DNA from 2 places in the Arthrobacter sp. UKPF54-2 genome. Region 1 is predicted to be linked to the other one. Evidence: riboswitches for the same ligand, from Rfam matches in the RefSeq annotation. Region 1 holds a riboswitch; the other holds the start of a gene.

Evidence for each region. A riboswitch is a leader RNA that binds a small molecule or an ion and turns the genes downstream of it on or off. The one in region 1 is predicted to bind glycine.
Region 2: another riboswitch for glycine. It lies ahead of gcvP (aminomethyl-transferring glycine dehydrogenase); the one in region 1 lies ahead of gcvP (aminomethyl-transferring glycine dehydrogenase).

Annotation. Positions count from the first base shown of each region.
Region 1 covers NZ_CP040174.1:2,762,116-2,769,225, reverse strand. The annotation lists gene E7Y32_RS12790 (methylenetetrahydrofolate reductase) at 1-762, opposite strand, end outside; gene purU (formyltetrahydrofolate deformylase) at 890-1,780, opposite strand; gene E7Y32_RS12780 (amino acid permease) at 1,807-3,276, opposite strand; glycine riboswitch at 3,433-3,530, opposite strand; glycine riboswitch at 3,814-3,913, shown strand; gene gcvP (aminomethyl-transferring glycine dehydrogenase) at 4,061-6,913, shown strand; gene gcvT (glycine cleavage system aminomethyltransferase GcvT) at 6,924-7,110, shown strand, end outside.
Region 2 covers NZ_CP040174.1:549,111-556,220, forward strand. The annotation lists gene glyA (serine hydroxymethyltransferase) at 1-264, opposite strand, end outside; gene gcvH (glycine cleavage system protein GcvH) at 261-644, opposite strand; gene gcvT (glycine cleavage system aminomethyltransferase GcvT) at 1,115-2,248, opposite strand; gene gcvP (aminomethyl-transferring glycine dehydrogenase) at 2,258-5,119, opposite strand; glycine riboswitch at 5,287-5,385, opposite strand; gene E7Y32_RS02350 (aldo/keto reductase) at 5,541-6,419, shown strand; gene E7Y32_RS02355 (RNase H family protein) at 6,482-7,110, opposite strand, start outside.

The sequences.
Region 1 (7,110 bases):
GACCGGCGACAGCTCTGACACGAGACGTCGGGGAGAGTAGTTGCCACCGTCCAGCAGCCGGCGGGCGAGCGGGCCCTTGCGGCTGATAAAGCGCAGGGAGGGCCCCACGCCGATCTTGCTCGCCAGCGCGACGAGCTTGGTCCGCGGGACGGACCCGGCGACGCCGGCCCACACGGGCAGCGTGACGCCCTCGCGGCGCAGCAACTCCACGTACCAGCCGATCCGCGCGGCCGAGAAGCACATCTGCGTGACCACGCTGGAGGCAAGATGCTGTTTTTCCAGCAGCGCATCGAGCATATGGAGCTGGCTCTGCTTCGGGTGCCCCTCCGGGTAGCCGGCGACGCCTGCCGCGATGCGCCCGCCGGAGAGCTCGGCAATGTCCTCCAGGAGGCGTGCACTGCTCGGGTACGGGCCGGCTGCCTGCGCGGCGTCTCCGCCTATGGCGAAGACCTCGGTGATCCCGGCAGCCTCGCAGTCTTTGAGGATGCCGGCGAGTTCCGCGCGGCTTTCGAGGCTGCGGGCCGCGAGGTGCGGCACCACAGCAAAACCCAGCCGGCCAAGCTCGACAGCCGTTTGCACTGTGGACTGGACCCCGTGATGCGGAAGGCAGGTGACCGTGAGCTTCGAGCCCGCAGGGAGGCCTGCCTGAACCCTGGCGACGATGCCGTCGGTGGGAACGATTTCCAGCCGCGTGGGAAGCTCGGAATCGTTTCCGGCGGGCTGGGTTGACGGGGAAATGGACGTAAGGGAATGAACCGTCACGGGGTACTCCAAGGAATAGCCGGCGCAACGCGCCGGAGCGGACAGGCCGGAACGGACGGAACCGGACCCGGCAGGTTCACCATGCGAAGCCCCGGACGACGGGGCTTCGCATGGTCGGTGGGAGACGTCAGCGAAGGATGACGGTCCTGTTGCCGGAGAGAATGATCCGGCCTTCGGCATGCCAGCGGACGGCGTTCGTCAGGGCCTTGCATTCGGCGTCGCGGCCCACCGCCACCAGGTCAGCGGGCGTGTAAGTGTGGTCCACCTCGATCACCTGCTGGGCAATGATGGGTCCCTCGTCCAGCTCGGAATTGACGTAGTGCGCGGTGGCCCCGACCGTTTTGACGCCCCGTTCGTAGGCCTGGTGGTAGGGCTTGGCGCCCTTGAAGCTCGGCAGGAAGGAATGGTGGATGTTGATGGCCCTGCCGGCAAGGCGGGCCGTGAGGTTGTCGCTCAGGACCTGCATATAGCGGGCGAGGACCACCAGCTCCACCTGGTAGCTATCCACCAGGGAGAGCAGCGTTGCTTCGGCCGCGGGCTTGGTTTGCTGGCTCACCGGCACGTGGTGGAACGGAATCCCGTGCCAGGTGACCAGGTCCTCGTGGTCCTGGTGGTTGGAGACGACGGCGACGATCTCGACGGGCAGTTCGCCGATGCGGGCGCGGAAGAGCAGGTCGTTGAGGCAGTGCCCGTACTTGGACACCATGACCAGGATCCGCTGTTTCCGGCCGTGGCGTTCCAGCCGCCACGTCATGTCCCACTCCGCGGCCACCGGAAGGAAATCCTGCCGGAGTTCTTCGACGTCGGCGTCCGCGCCTGCTGAGACGAAGTGCACGCGCATGAAGAAGTGCTGTTCCTGCCGGTCGCCGAACTGCTTGATGTCGATGATGTTGCAGCCGTGGGCCAGCAGGAATTCCGAGACGGCGTGGATGATTCCAGGTGATTCGGCGCAGTCGAGGGTGAGGACAAATTCCGTACCGGGCGCCACCGGCTTTTCCAACGCGGGGCGGGAAGACAGGGTGGCTGGTGTGGCTTCTCCGGTGGTCACAGGCTGTCCACCGCCTGGCGTCCGCTGGCACCATCCTGCTCAGACCGGAGTTCGTCCTGGAACGCCTGGTAGCGGGCCAGGTGCGCGGGACGACGGCGCAGGACGAACCATGCCGCGCCGAGGATGATGAACCAAACGGGGGTCACCAGGAGCGCCGTGAGAGTGTCCGGCTGGGTGGTCAGGGTCCAGAGCACGAAGGCGAAGAAGGCGAAGACCGCCCAGACCATGGGGACACCGCCGGGCATCTTGAACTTCGAGGCGGCATGCAGGTGCGGCCGGCGCCGGCGGAAGGCAATGTAGCTGGCCAGGATGATCGACCAGACGAAAACGAAGCAGACGGCGGAAACGGTGGTGACCATCTCGAAAGCCTTGCCGATGTTCTCCCCCGCGTACATCAGGACCACACCGGCGAGCAGCAGCACGCAAGACAGGAACAGCGCATTCTGGGGAACCTTGCGGCGCGACAGGGCACCGAAACGGACCGGCGCATCACCTTCCTGGGCCAGGCCGTAGACCATCCGAGACGTGGAGTAGATCCCGGAGTTGGCCGAGGACATCGCCGAGGAAAGGACCACCAGGTTGACGACGGTGGCGGCAGCGCCGAGGCCGGCCAGGGAGAACATGGCGATGAACGGGCTGTGTCCGGCCGCGAACTGGGTCCAGGGGATAACGGACATCAGGATGATGAGGGCGCCCACGTAGAAGAGCAGGACACGGACCGGGATGGAGTTGATGGCCCGGGGCAGGTTCTTTTCCGGGTCCTTGGCCTCAGCGGCAGTGGTGCCCACCAGTTCGATGCCCACGAAGGCGAACACGGCGATCTGGAAGCCGGCGACGAAGCCCATGAACTCATTCGGGAAGAAGCCCCCGTGGCTCCACAGGTTGCTGAACGTGGCAGGTCCGGCGTCGGAGCTGAATCCGCTGAAAATCATGAACAGGCCCACGATAATCAACGCCGCGATGGCGATGATCTTGATGAGCGCAAACCAGAACTCGGTTTCGCCGAAGGCCTTCACCGTCGTCAGGTTCAGCAGCAGCAGGATGGCGACGGTGACCAGTCCCGGGATCCACAGGGGCAGCCCGGGCCAGAGCTCCTGGGAGTACCCGGCGATGGCGATCACGTCGGCGATGCCGGTGATCACCCAGCAGAACCAGTACGTCCAGCCGGTGAAGAAACCGGCCCAAGGGCCCAGCAGGTCTGCCGCGAAATCACTGAAGGACTTGTAGTGCAGGTTGGAAAGCAACAGCTCACCCATGGCCCGCATGACGAAGAACAGCATAAAGCCGATGATCATGTAGACGAAGATTACGGAGGGGCCGGCCGCCGAGATGGTCTTGCCCGAGCCCATAAACAGGCCGGTGCCGATGGCGCCGCCAATCGCGATGAGCTGGATGTGCCGGTTGCTGAGCTGGCGTTCAAGGTGGGGGGCTTCAACCGGAGCCGAAGGTGGTCGTTGAATCGTCATAAGGAACTCCATCGTTCAAGTGGCACTTTGGTGCCACGATGATTCGGGTCCCTCCCCGCTCTGTCTTGGACCTGAGAGTTTCCGCGTTCCTGCCCCCGCAGACCCGCTTGCACCTTCGGTGAGCCAGGAACGTGCCTGGCTGCTTTCCAGAGTTGCCTCGCCGCGGCGGTACGTGGGCCTGAGAGATTCCTGGGGAGGATTTGCTCCTACGGCGCCTGCTGCATGTACCGGCAGGGCTCTCCCGCCGCAGATCATAGGCATGTTCATTTGTGGATGTTACGGACGGCCCAGTCGCGTGGAGGTTAGCTCCGATCAAAAGCGCGCCGTTGTGGGTGCGGTGCCCCGGATGTGCCGGGACCTTCAGCCACATGACCGGAACAGCCTCGAAGGACATCGTCCGGCCGAATCAGTGTGTGATGGATCACTCGGGAAAGTCAAGCCCCGCAAATGTGACATTGCGAGGCGGGGGCATTGTTGCCCCACGCCGGGGAAGGCGTGTACGGTGTGAGGCGAATCACCACATTCGAATATGCCTTTCGAGCCGTGGCGGGAGAGTCCTCCCCGTCACCAACGGGCAGGCGCCGTAGGAGCAAATCCTCCCCAGGAATCTCTCAGGCCCATGTACCGCCGCGGCGAGGCAACTCTGGAAAGCAGTCAGGTAAGTTCCTGGCTCACCGACGGTGCAAGCGGACAAAGGTCCGCGGAATCTCTCAGGTCCAATACAGAGCGGGGAGGAACCCGGTCCCCTCCGGCGCCTAGCGCCGGCCAAACCTTGGAGTTCCTCTTGACGGTTCAATCTCTTTCATCCAATTTCGCCGACCGCCATATCGGCGCCCGCCGCGAGGCCGACGTCGACACCATGCTGAAGGCTGTCGGCTACGACAGTGTCGACGGCCTGGTGGATACCGCCGTTCCCGATTCCATCCGGCAGGAAAAGCCCCTTAGCCTGGACGGTGCGCTCAGCGAAGTCGAGGTGCTGGCCGCGTTGCGCAAGCTGGCAGCCAAGAACAAGACCGCCGTGCAGATGATCGGCCAGGGCTACTACGACACCGTCACCCCGGCCGTGATCCGGCGCAACATCCTCGAAGCCCCGGCCTGGTACACCGCCTACACGCCGTACCAGCCGGAAATTTCGCAGGGCCGGCTCGAGGCGCTGCTGAACTTCCAGACCATGGTCCAGGACCTCACCGCGCTCCCGGTCGCGAACGCCTCCCTCCTCGACGAGGCCACCGCCGTCGCCGAAGCCGTGCTTCTCATGCGCCGCGCCAACAAGAACAAGTCCGCTGCAGGGGCCAAGACCGTCCTCGACGCCGACTGCCTCCCTCAGACCATCGCCATTGCGCTGGGCCGCGCCGAAGCCCTCGGCTTCGACGTCGAGGTCGCGGACCTCTCCAAGGGCCTGCCCGACGGCGACATCAACGGCGTCGTCCTGCAGCAGCCCGGCGTCTCCGGCCGGGTCTGGGACCAGTCCGGCGTAATCGCCGAGGCCAAGGAACGCGGCGCCCTGGTCACCGTGGCCGCCGACCTGCTGGCCCTCACCCTCATCACTCCCCCGGGCGAGCAGGGCGCGGACATCGCCGTCGGCTCGACCCAGCGCTTTGGTGTGCCGCTGTTCTTCGGCGGCCCGCACGCAGCGTACATGGCGGTGCGCGAGGGCATGGAACGCACGCTCCCGGGCAGGATCGTCGGCGTCTCCAAGGACAACGCCGGCGTCCCCGCCTACCGCCTGGCACTGCAGACCCGCGAGCAGCACATCCGGCGAGAAAAGGCCACGTCCAACATCTGCACCGCGCAGGCGCTGCTGGCCATTGTGTCCTCGTTCTACGCCGTCTACCACGGCCCGGACGGGCTCAAGGCGATCGCAGAGACCGTCCACAACAACGCCCGCGCGCTGGCCGCCACACTGAAGATCGCCGGCCGGGAACTGGTGAGCGACTCCTTCTTCGACACCCTCACGGTCCACGTGCCGGGCAAGGCCGCGAAGGCCATCGCCGCAGCCGAGGCCCGGGGCATCAACCTGCGGTTCATCGACGCGGACACAGTCGGCGTGTCCGTCGATGAAACCACGACGCCGGAGGTTCTCTCCGCAGTGGTAGTCGCCTTTGGCGCCGGCCCTCTCGTGGAGGCCAAGGGCTTCGAGCTCCCCGAATCGGTGCTGCGCAGCTCCGACTTCCTGCAGCACCCGGTCTTCAACACGCACCGCTCCGAAACCCAGTTGCTGCGCTACATCCGCCGCCTCTCGGACCGGGACCTCGCGCTGGACCGCACCATGATTCCGCTGGGTTCCTGCACCATGAAGCTGAACGCAACGGCAGAGATGGAGGCCATCTCCTGGCCGGAGTTCGCCTCCATCCACCCCTTCGCGCCGGACTCCCAGACCGAGGGATGGCGGGAACTCATCAGCGGCCTCGAGGCTGATCTCGCCGAAATCACGGGCTACGACCAGGTGTCCATCCAGCCCAACGCCGGTTCCCAGGGCGAGCTCGCCGGCCTGCTGGCGATCCGGGGCTACCACCGCTCCCGCGGCGAGGCCCAGCGCAACATCTGCCTGATCCCGGCCTCGGCGCACGGCACGAACGCGGCCTCCGCGGTGCTCGCCGGCATGAAGGTCGTCGTCGTGGCCACAGCTTCGGACGGCACGATCGACCACGCGGACCTGCAGGCCAAGATCGAGCAGCACAAGGACGTGCTCTCGGCGATCATGATCACCTACCCGTCCACGCACGGGGTGTACGACGCCGACGTCCGCGAGGTCTGCGACGCCGTCCACGCCGCCGGCGGCCAGGTCTACGTCGACGGCGCCAACCTCAACGCCCTCGTGGGCCTGGCCCAGCCGGGCCGGTTTGGCGGGGACGTCTCGCACCTGAACCTGCACAAGACCTTTTGCATCCCGCACGGCGGCGGCGGACCCGGCGTCGGCCCGGTCGCGGCCAAGGCGCACCTGGCGCCGTTTATGCCCGGCGACGCGAACAAGGCCGCCGGCCAAGGCGGGACAGGCGTGGCTATCTCGGCGTCCCGCTACGGCTCCGCCGGTGTGCTGCCGATCTCCTGGGCGTACGTGAAGCTCATGGGCGGCCAGGGCCTGACCGAGGCCACTAAGTCGGCGCTGCTCGCGGCCAACTACATCGCCGCACGGCTGGATGAGCACTTCCCGGTGCTCTACACCGGGGAGAGCGGGCTCGTGGCCCACGAGTGCATCCTGGATCTGCGCGAGCTCACGGCCAGGACCGGCGTCACCGCCGAGGACGTCGCCAAGCGCCTGATCGACTTCGGCTTCCACGCCCCCACGCTGTCCTTCCCCGTAGCGGGCACCCTGATGGTGGAGCCCACCGAGTCCGAGGACCTCGCCGAGATTGACCGCTTCATCGCGGCGATGATCACGATCCGGCAGGAGATCGACCAGGTGGCCAACGGCGAGTTCACGGTGGAGGACTCCCCGCTGCGCAACGCCCCGCACACGGCGGCCGCCGTCGTCTCTTCCGACTGGGAGCGGGCCTACCCTCGCGAGCAGGCAGTCTTCCCGGTCCACACGCTGCGGCAGGACAAGTACTTCCCGCCGGTCGGGCGGATCGACGGCGCCGCCGGCGACCGCAACCTGGTCTGCTCCTGCCCGCCGCTGTCCGAATTCGAGAACTAAGGATCCCCCGATGAGTGAGAACTACACCGCCCTCTACGAGCAGCACAAAAAAGCCGGCGCCTCCTTCACGGACTTCGGCGGCTGGCAGATGCCGCTCAAGTACGAATCGGAGCTGGCCGAGCACCACGCCGTCCGCAACGCCGCGGGCCTTTTCGACCTCTCCCACATGGGTGAAGTCTGGGTCAGCGGCCCGGACG
Region 2 (7,110 bases), 1.3 Mb from region 1:
GACGTGCTCGCAGCCGCCGTAGTAGCGCTTGCCCGGGTAGCCCTCGGCGTACTTGTTCGTCAACACCGAGCCCTGCGCCTGCATCACGGCACGGGCCGTGTGGTTCTCCGAGGCGATCATCTCCAGGCCGTCACGCTGGCGGCCCAGCTCCGCGTCGATCCGCGCTGCGATCTCCGGATCCAGCACGGACAGCTCCGCGTCCAGGGACGGGGACACGACCTGCTCGAAGCTCGTCAGGGTGCCTGCCGCCGCAGCCCCGCTCACAGTTCGCCGCCGTTGGCTGCAGCGTACTCTTCGGCCGACATCAGCGGGCCTTCTTCGGCCACGGCGACCTTGAACAGCCAGCCGGCGCCGTACGGGTCGCTGTTGATCAGCGCCGGATCGGACACAACAGCGTCGTTGACCTCGGTGACCTCACCGGTGACCGGGGCGTACAGGTCCGAGACCGACTTGGTCGACTCGACCTCGCCGCAGGTCTCGCCCGCAGTGACCGTGGCGCCGACCTCGGGCAGGTCCACGTAGACGATGTCGCCGAGGGCATCCGTGGCGACGGCGGAGATGCCGATGGACACAACGTTCCCGCCCTCCCGGGCAACCCACTCGTGCTCGTCGGAGTACTGCAATTCAGGGGCAACTTTTGCCATGTGTTTTTCCTTTACGTTTGAAAAGTCGTGGGGCCGCTTAAGTGTGGCTGGGTTGGGTGGCGGATGAGGCGATTCCTCCGCGTGCTCGCTCGTTCCTCGCTTAGACGCACGCTTCCGGAATCCCCTCACCCGCCGCTATTCAGTTCAGTTTTCGGGGCCAACAGTTCCCCGGAAAGAAACAGTGGCCGTCGATATCTTCGAGAGCCTGGCCACGGTAGGCGGTAATCGCCCAGCACCCTTGCGTTTCGAAAGCGTCGCCCGAGGTGATTGGAGCGGAAAGTGAGCCTGCCTTGAGGGGGCGGCCGGGCTGGGTTTTCGAAAGCGTGCGTCTAAGCGAGTGACCGCCGTCCGGGTTCCCTGACCGAGCTTGCGAGGTTAGGGAGACGGCGGGAAAACGAGCGAGCACGCGTGAAAACCCAGTCGGCCGGTCCCGGGCCCGGGTACCGCTGAGGCACCCGGGACCCGACGGGCTACTTTTGGCGCTTGTAGAAAGGCAGTGCGACAACTTCGAAGGGCTCGCTCTTGCCCCGCAAATCAATGTCCAGGGCGGTGCCGGGCTCGGTGAACTCGACGTCGACGTAGGCCATCGCGACCGGGTAGCCCAGGCTGGGGCTCGGCTGGCCGGAGGTGACTTCGCCGACGACGTTGCCGTCCTTCAGGACCGGGTAGTGGCCGCGGCCGGCCCGGCGGCCGAGGCCCTTGAGCCCGACGAGCTTGCGGCCAGCGGTGGACCCGGCGCCCGCTTCCTTCTTGGCGGCCAGGGCTGCCTTGCCAACGAAGTCGCCTTCCTTGGACAGCGCGACGACGGGGCCCAGGCCGGCGGCGAACGGGTCGCCTTCCAGGGAGAGCTCGTTGCCGTAGAGCGGCATGCCGGCCTCGAGCCGGAGCGAGTCTCGGGAGGCGAGGCCCGCGGGGGTCAGTTCGCCGTCTTCGGCGATGGCGACCAGCGCCTGCCAAAGGGTGGCGGCGTCGTCGTTGGAGACGAAGATTTCGAAACCGTCCTCGCCGGTGTAGCCGGTGCGGGCCAGCAGGAGGTCCTGGCTGGCCCCGCCGAACATAAACGGGACGTCGACGGCGGCGTAGTACTTCAGGCCAGTGACGAGCTCGTGCTGGGCCGCGGGGACCAGGCGGAGCAGGATGGCCTCCGCTTTGGGGCCCTGGACCGCGATCAGCGAGGTGGAGGCGGAGGCATCTTCGACGGTGACATCAAAGCCTTCAGCCCGCTCGGCGAGGGCCGCGGCCACGACTTTGGCGTTGCCGGCGTTGGGGACCACAAGGAACTTCTGGTCGCCGCGCCGGTAGGTGATGAGGTCGTCGATGATGCCGCCGTCCGCGTTGCAGATCAGCGAGTACTTGGCCTTGCCGACCGCCATGGCGGAGATCTTGCCCACGAGGGCGTAGTCCAGGAAGGCTGCGGCGTCGGGGCCGGTGACCCAGACTTCGCCCATGTGGGAGAGATCGAAAAGGCCCGCGGCGTTGCGGACGGCGTGGTGTTCAGCCAGCTCGGAGCTGTACTTGAGCGGCATCTGCCAGCCGCCGAAGTCCGTGAAGGAGGCGCCGAGCTTCTTGTGCTCTTCGTAAAGGGCCGTGTAGTTCTCAGTCATCAACAATCCTTAGTTTTCGAATTCGGACAGCGGCGGGCAGGAGCAGATCAGGTTGCGGTCGCCGGCGGCGCCGTCGATCCGGCCGACCGGGGGGAAGTACTTGTCCTGCCGGAGCGTGTGGACCGGGAAGACTGCCTGCTCACGCGGGTAATCGCGGGTCCACTCGGTGCTGATGACAGCGGCGGCGGTGTGCGGGGCGTTGCGCAGCGGGCTGTGCTCCACGCTGAACTCGCCGTGCGCCACCTGGTCGATCTCGGCGCGGATCGCGATCATTGCCGTGATGAACCGGTCGATCTCGCCGAGGTCCTCGGACTCGGTGGGTTCGACCATCAGCGTGCCCGCCACGGGGAACGCAAGGGTGGGGGCGTGGAAGCCGTAGTCGATCAGGCGCTTGGCGACGTCCTCGGCGGTGACGCCGGTCTTGGCCGTGAGCTCCCGCAGATCCAGGATGCATTCGTGGGCCACCAGGCCGCCTTCGCCGGTGTAGAGCACCGGGAAGTAGTCGTTAAGGCGGGCTGCGATGTAGTTGGCCGCGAGCAGCGCCGACTTGGTGGCCTCGGTCAGGCCCTGGCCGCCCATGAGCTTCACGTATGCCCAGGAGATCGGCAGCACGCCCGCGGAGCCGTAGCGGGACGCCGAGATCGGGGTGCCCTCGGCACCGTTGGCGGGATCCGCTGCGTTGCCGGGCATAAACGGGGCCAGGTGGGCCTTGGCCGCGACCGGGCCGACGCCGGGTCCGCCGCCGCCGTGCGGGATGCAGAAGGTCTTGTGCAGGTTCAGGTGCGAGACGTCCCCGCCAAACTGGCCCGGCTGGGCCAGGCCCACGAGGGCGTTGAGGTTGGCGCCGTCGATGTAGACCTGGCCGCCGGCGGCGTGGACGGCGTCGCAGACCTCGCGGACGTCGGCGTCGTACACCCCGTGCGTGGACGGGTAGGTGATCATGATCGCGGACAGTGCGTCCTTGTGCAGCTCGATCTTGGCCTGCAGGTCCGCGTGGTCGATCGTGCCGTCGGTGGCGGTGGCCACGACGACGACCTTCATGCCGGCGAGCACCGCGGAGGCCGCGTTCGTGCCGTGCGCCGAGGCCGGGATCAGGCAGACGTTCCGCTGGGCCTCGCCGCGGGAGCGGTGGTAGCCCCGGATCGCGAGCAGGCCGGCGAGCTCGCCCTGGGAACCGGCGTTGGGCTGGATGGAGACCTGGTCGTAGCCGGTGATCTCGGTCAGCTGGGCTTCGAGGTCCTCGATCAGTTCGCGCCAGCCGGCGGTCTGGGAGTCCGGGGCGAAGGGGTGGATGGAGGCGAACTCCGGCCACGAGATGGCCTCCATCTCTGCCGTAGCGTTCAGCTTCATGGTGCAGGAACCCAGCGGGATCATGGTGCGGTCCAGCGCGAGGTCCCGGTCCGAAAGGCGGCGGATGTAGCGCAGCAGCTGGGTCTCGGAACGGTGCGTGTTGAAGACCGGGTGCTGCAGGTAGTCGGAGGTCCGCTCGACGTCGCTATCCAGGGCGAAACCTCCGCCACTGCTTGCGGCGGATTCAACGACCGTGGCGCCGAAGGCGGCGACGACGTCGGCGACGTTTGCCGCCGTCGTCGCCTCATCGGCGGAGATGCCGACCGTGTCGGCGTCGATGGAACGAAGGTTGATGCCCCGGGCGTCGGCGGCGGCGATGAATTCCGCGGCCTTGCCCGGCACCGAGACGGTGACGGTGTCGAAGAACGAGGTGTGCAGCACGTCCAGGCCGGCGGCCTTCAGCGAGGCGGCGATGGTGCGGGCGTGGCCGTGGACGGTCTCGGCGATTGCCTTGAGCCCGTCCGGGCCGTGGTAGATAGCGTAGAACGAGGCCACAATGGCCAGCAGCGCCTGCGCGGTGCAGATGTTGGAGGTGGCCTTCTCGCGCCGGATGTGCTGCTCGCGGGTCTGCAGCGCCAGGCGGTAGGCGGGCATGCCTGCGTTGTCCTTGGAGACACCGACGAGGCGGCCGGGCATGGAGCGCTCAAGACCCTTGGCGACGGCCATGTAGGCGGCGTGCGGGCCGCCGAAGAACAGCGGCACACCAAAGCGCTGGGCGGAGCCGACGGCGATATCAGCACCCTGCTCGCCCGGGGAGGTGATCAGGGTCAGGGACAGCAGGTCCGCGGCCACGGTGACGAGCGCGCCGCGTTCCTTGGCCTCGGCGATCACGGCGGTGTGGTCAACCACGCGGCCGGAGACACCCGGCTGCTGCAGCACAACGCCGTTGATGACGCCCTCGGGCAGGCCCTTGGTCAGGTCGGCGACCTCGACCTCGAAGCCGAGGGCCTCGGCGCGGCCCTTCACGATCGCGATGGTCTGCGGCAGGCAGTCGGCGTCGAGGACGGTCTTGCCGTCGTGTGCGGTCTTGTTCTTGTTGGCCCGGCGCATCATCAACACGGCCTCGGCCACGGCGGTGGCTTCGTCCAGCAACGAGGCGTTGGCGATCGGCAGGCCCACGAGGTCCTGGACCATGGTCTGGAAGTTCAGCAGCGCCTCGAGCCGGCCCTGCGAGATCTCGGGCTGGTACGGCGTGTAGGCGGTGTACCAGGCCGGGGCTTCGAGAATGTTGCGTCGGATCACGGCGGGCGTGACGGTGTCGTAGTAGCCCTGGCCGATCATCTGCACGGCGGTCTTGTTCTTGGCGGCCAGTCTGCGCAGCTCGGCGAGGACTTCGACTTCGCTCAGTGCCGCGGTGAGCGCCAAGTCGGAGTCCTGCCGGATGTCCTTCGGAACGGCCGTATCCACCAGCGCGTCGACGGTGTCGTGGCCGACAGCCTTCAGCATGGTGTCGACGTCGGCCTGGCGGCGGGCGCCGATGTGCCGGTCAACGAAGGACGTGGAGGCTGAGGTAACAGTCACAAGGAACTCCATAACTAAGGCGGCGCAGGGTACGCCACATTGATTCGGGTTCCTCCCCGCTCTGTATTGGACCTGAGAGTTTCCGCGCAGCCGCTTTGGCGAGGCTCCGCTTGCACCGTCGGTGAGCACAGCGCGCCCGGGGCGCGCCTGCTGCTTTCCAGAGTTGCCTTGCCGCGGCGGTACATGGGCCTGAGAGATTCCTGGGGAGGATTTGCTCCTACGGCGCCTGCTTGTACCTACTTGCAGAACTCTCCCGCCGCAGATCAAAGGCATATTCAATTGCTCGTGACCGCAGTCACAAGTCCCATTGTCCTACGCCGGGGGCACGTCCGCAAACTCCGCTCACGGGCCGCTGCAGCGTTACGGTGGAACGGTCGCCGGGACGCGGCGGCGCAGCGGTTGGACGGCGAGGAGAAGAAGCATGCTGGAGCAAAGGCCATTCGGTATCACTGGGTTGGACGTCTCGATCGTGGGGCTCGGCGCCGGCCAGATCGGCGAGAGTGATGTCACCGAAGCCGAAGCCGCCGAGGTGCTCAACGGGGCCTTGGATCTCGGTGTCACGCTGATCGATACCGCCGCCAGTTACGGGCTGAGCGAGGAGCGGATCGGCCGGCACCTTGCCGGACGCCGGGATGAGTTTGTCCTCTCCACCAAAGGTGGGCCCAAGATCAACGGGCAGCGGGACTGGTCTCCGGGCAGCGTGCTGGAGAGCATCGAACAGTCACTGCGCAAGACCGGCTCGGAACGGATCGACATTTTCTACCTGCACTCGTGCCCGCTGGATGTCCTGCAACGCGGCGACCTTCAGGACACGCTGGACCAGGCCGTCGCCGCCGGCAAGATCGGAGTGGCGGGCTACAGCGGAGACAATGAGCCGCTGGCCTTCGCGGTGGAGTCCGGACGGTTCGGTGCCATCGAGACCAGCGTCAACGTCGCCGACCAGTGGAATCTCCGGAATGTCCTGCGCCGGCGGCCTGAGTTGGGCGTGATCGCCAAGCGCCCGATCGCGAACGCGCCGTGGCGGTTCGCTGCGCGTCCTCTCGGCAACTACGCAGAGCTCTATTGGGAGCGGCTGCATGCACTGGGCCTGGACCCGGGCGACCTGGAATGGGCCGAGTTCGCCCTGCGCTTCACGGTGTACGCGCCCGGCGTGGACACGGCTATTGCCGGGACGGCCAAGCTGGAGCACCTGCGGCGGAACGTCATGGCCGCCAGCCGGGGCCCGCTTCCGGCCTCGGCCCTGGACGGCATCGACCGCGCTTGGAGCGCTGTTGGTTCTGACTGGCCGGCTTCGACCTAACAGCAGCTAACGGCCACCCGGCCCGGCAGCGTTGCGGGCCGTGGACGCCCCGCCGGCGCCCCTCACGCGGCCAGGCGGAAGTGGCAACGGCTGTGCTCCTGCACGGCGGCAGGGGCGTCGCGTTCGATGGATGAGCGCAGGGCTGCCGCCTGCGCGGCGTCCAACCCGGCTTCGTGGGAGCGCCGGGCCACAACGGCAAGCCGGTCAGCCACCTCGTTCAACGGATCTCCGGCATGCCCTTTGACCCAGCACAATTCTGCCGAGACTCCCGAGAGAAGCGCGCAGATCCGGGCGACTTCGCCGTGGATGGCTCCGGAGCCGCCGGCAGGATCGGCCCCGGCCAGGCCCCTGCGTACAAGCGCCAGGCTGTCCCGGCTGTCGCTGAAGAGCCGGAGGATTCCGGTTCCGAGGCGCAGCGCGGGGTGCAGCGACAGCGCCAGCTGGATGCCCTTGCGCATGGCCTTGAGCTCAGCGTGCAGGACGCTTGAGCACACGGCGGTCCCTGCCCCCGTACGGTAGCTGCCGCCTCCGCCGGTTGCTACGACCCAGCCCAGCCCAACGGTCGCTGCTCTGCCCTTGGAGGCGTCGGTCACAACATCCACCACTGCCCCGCCGGCGGACAGTCCGGCCAGGACTGCCGTTTCAAGCCTTCCGTCGCTACTGCAGGGCACTTCGCCGATGAAGATGGCCT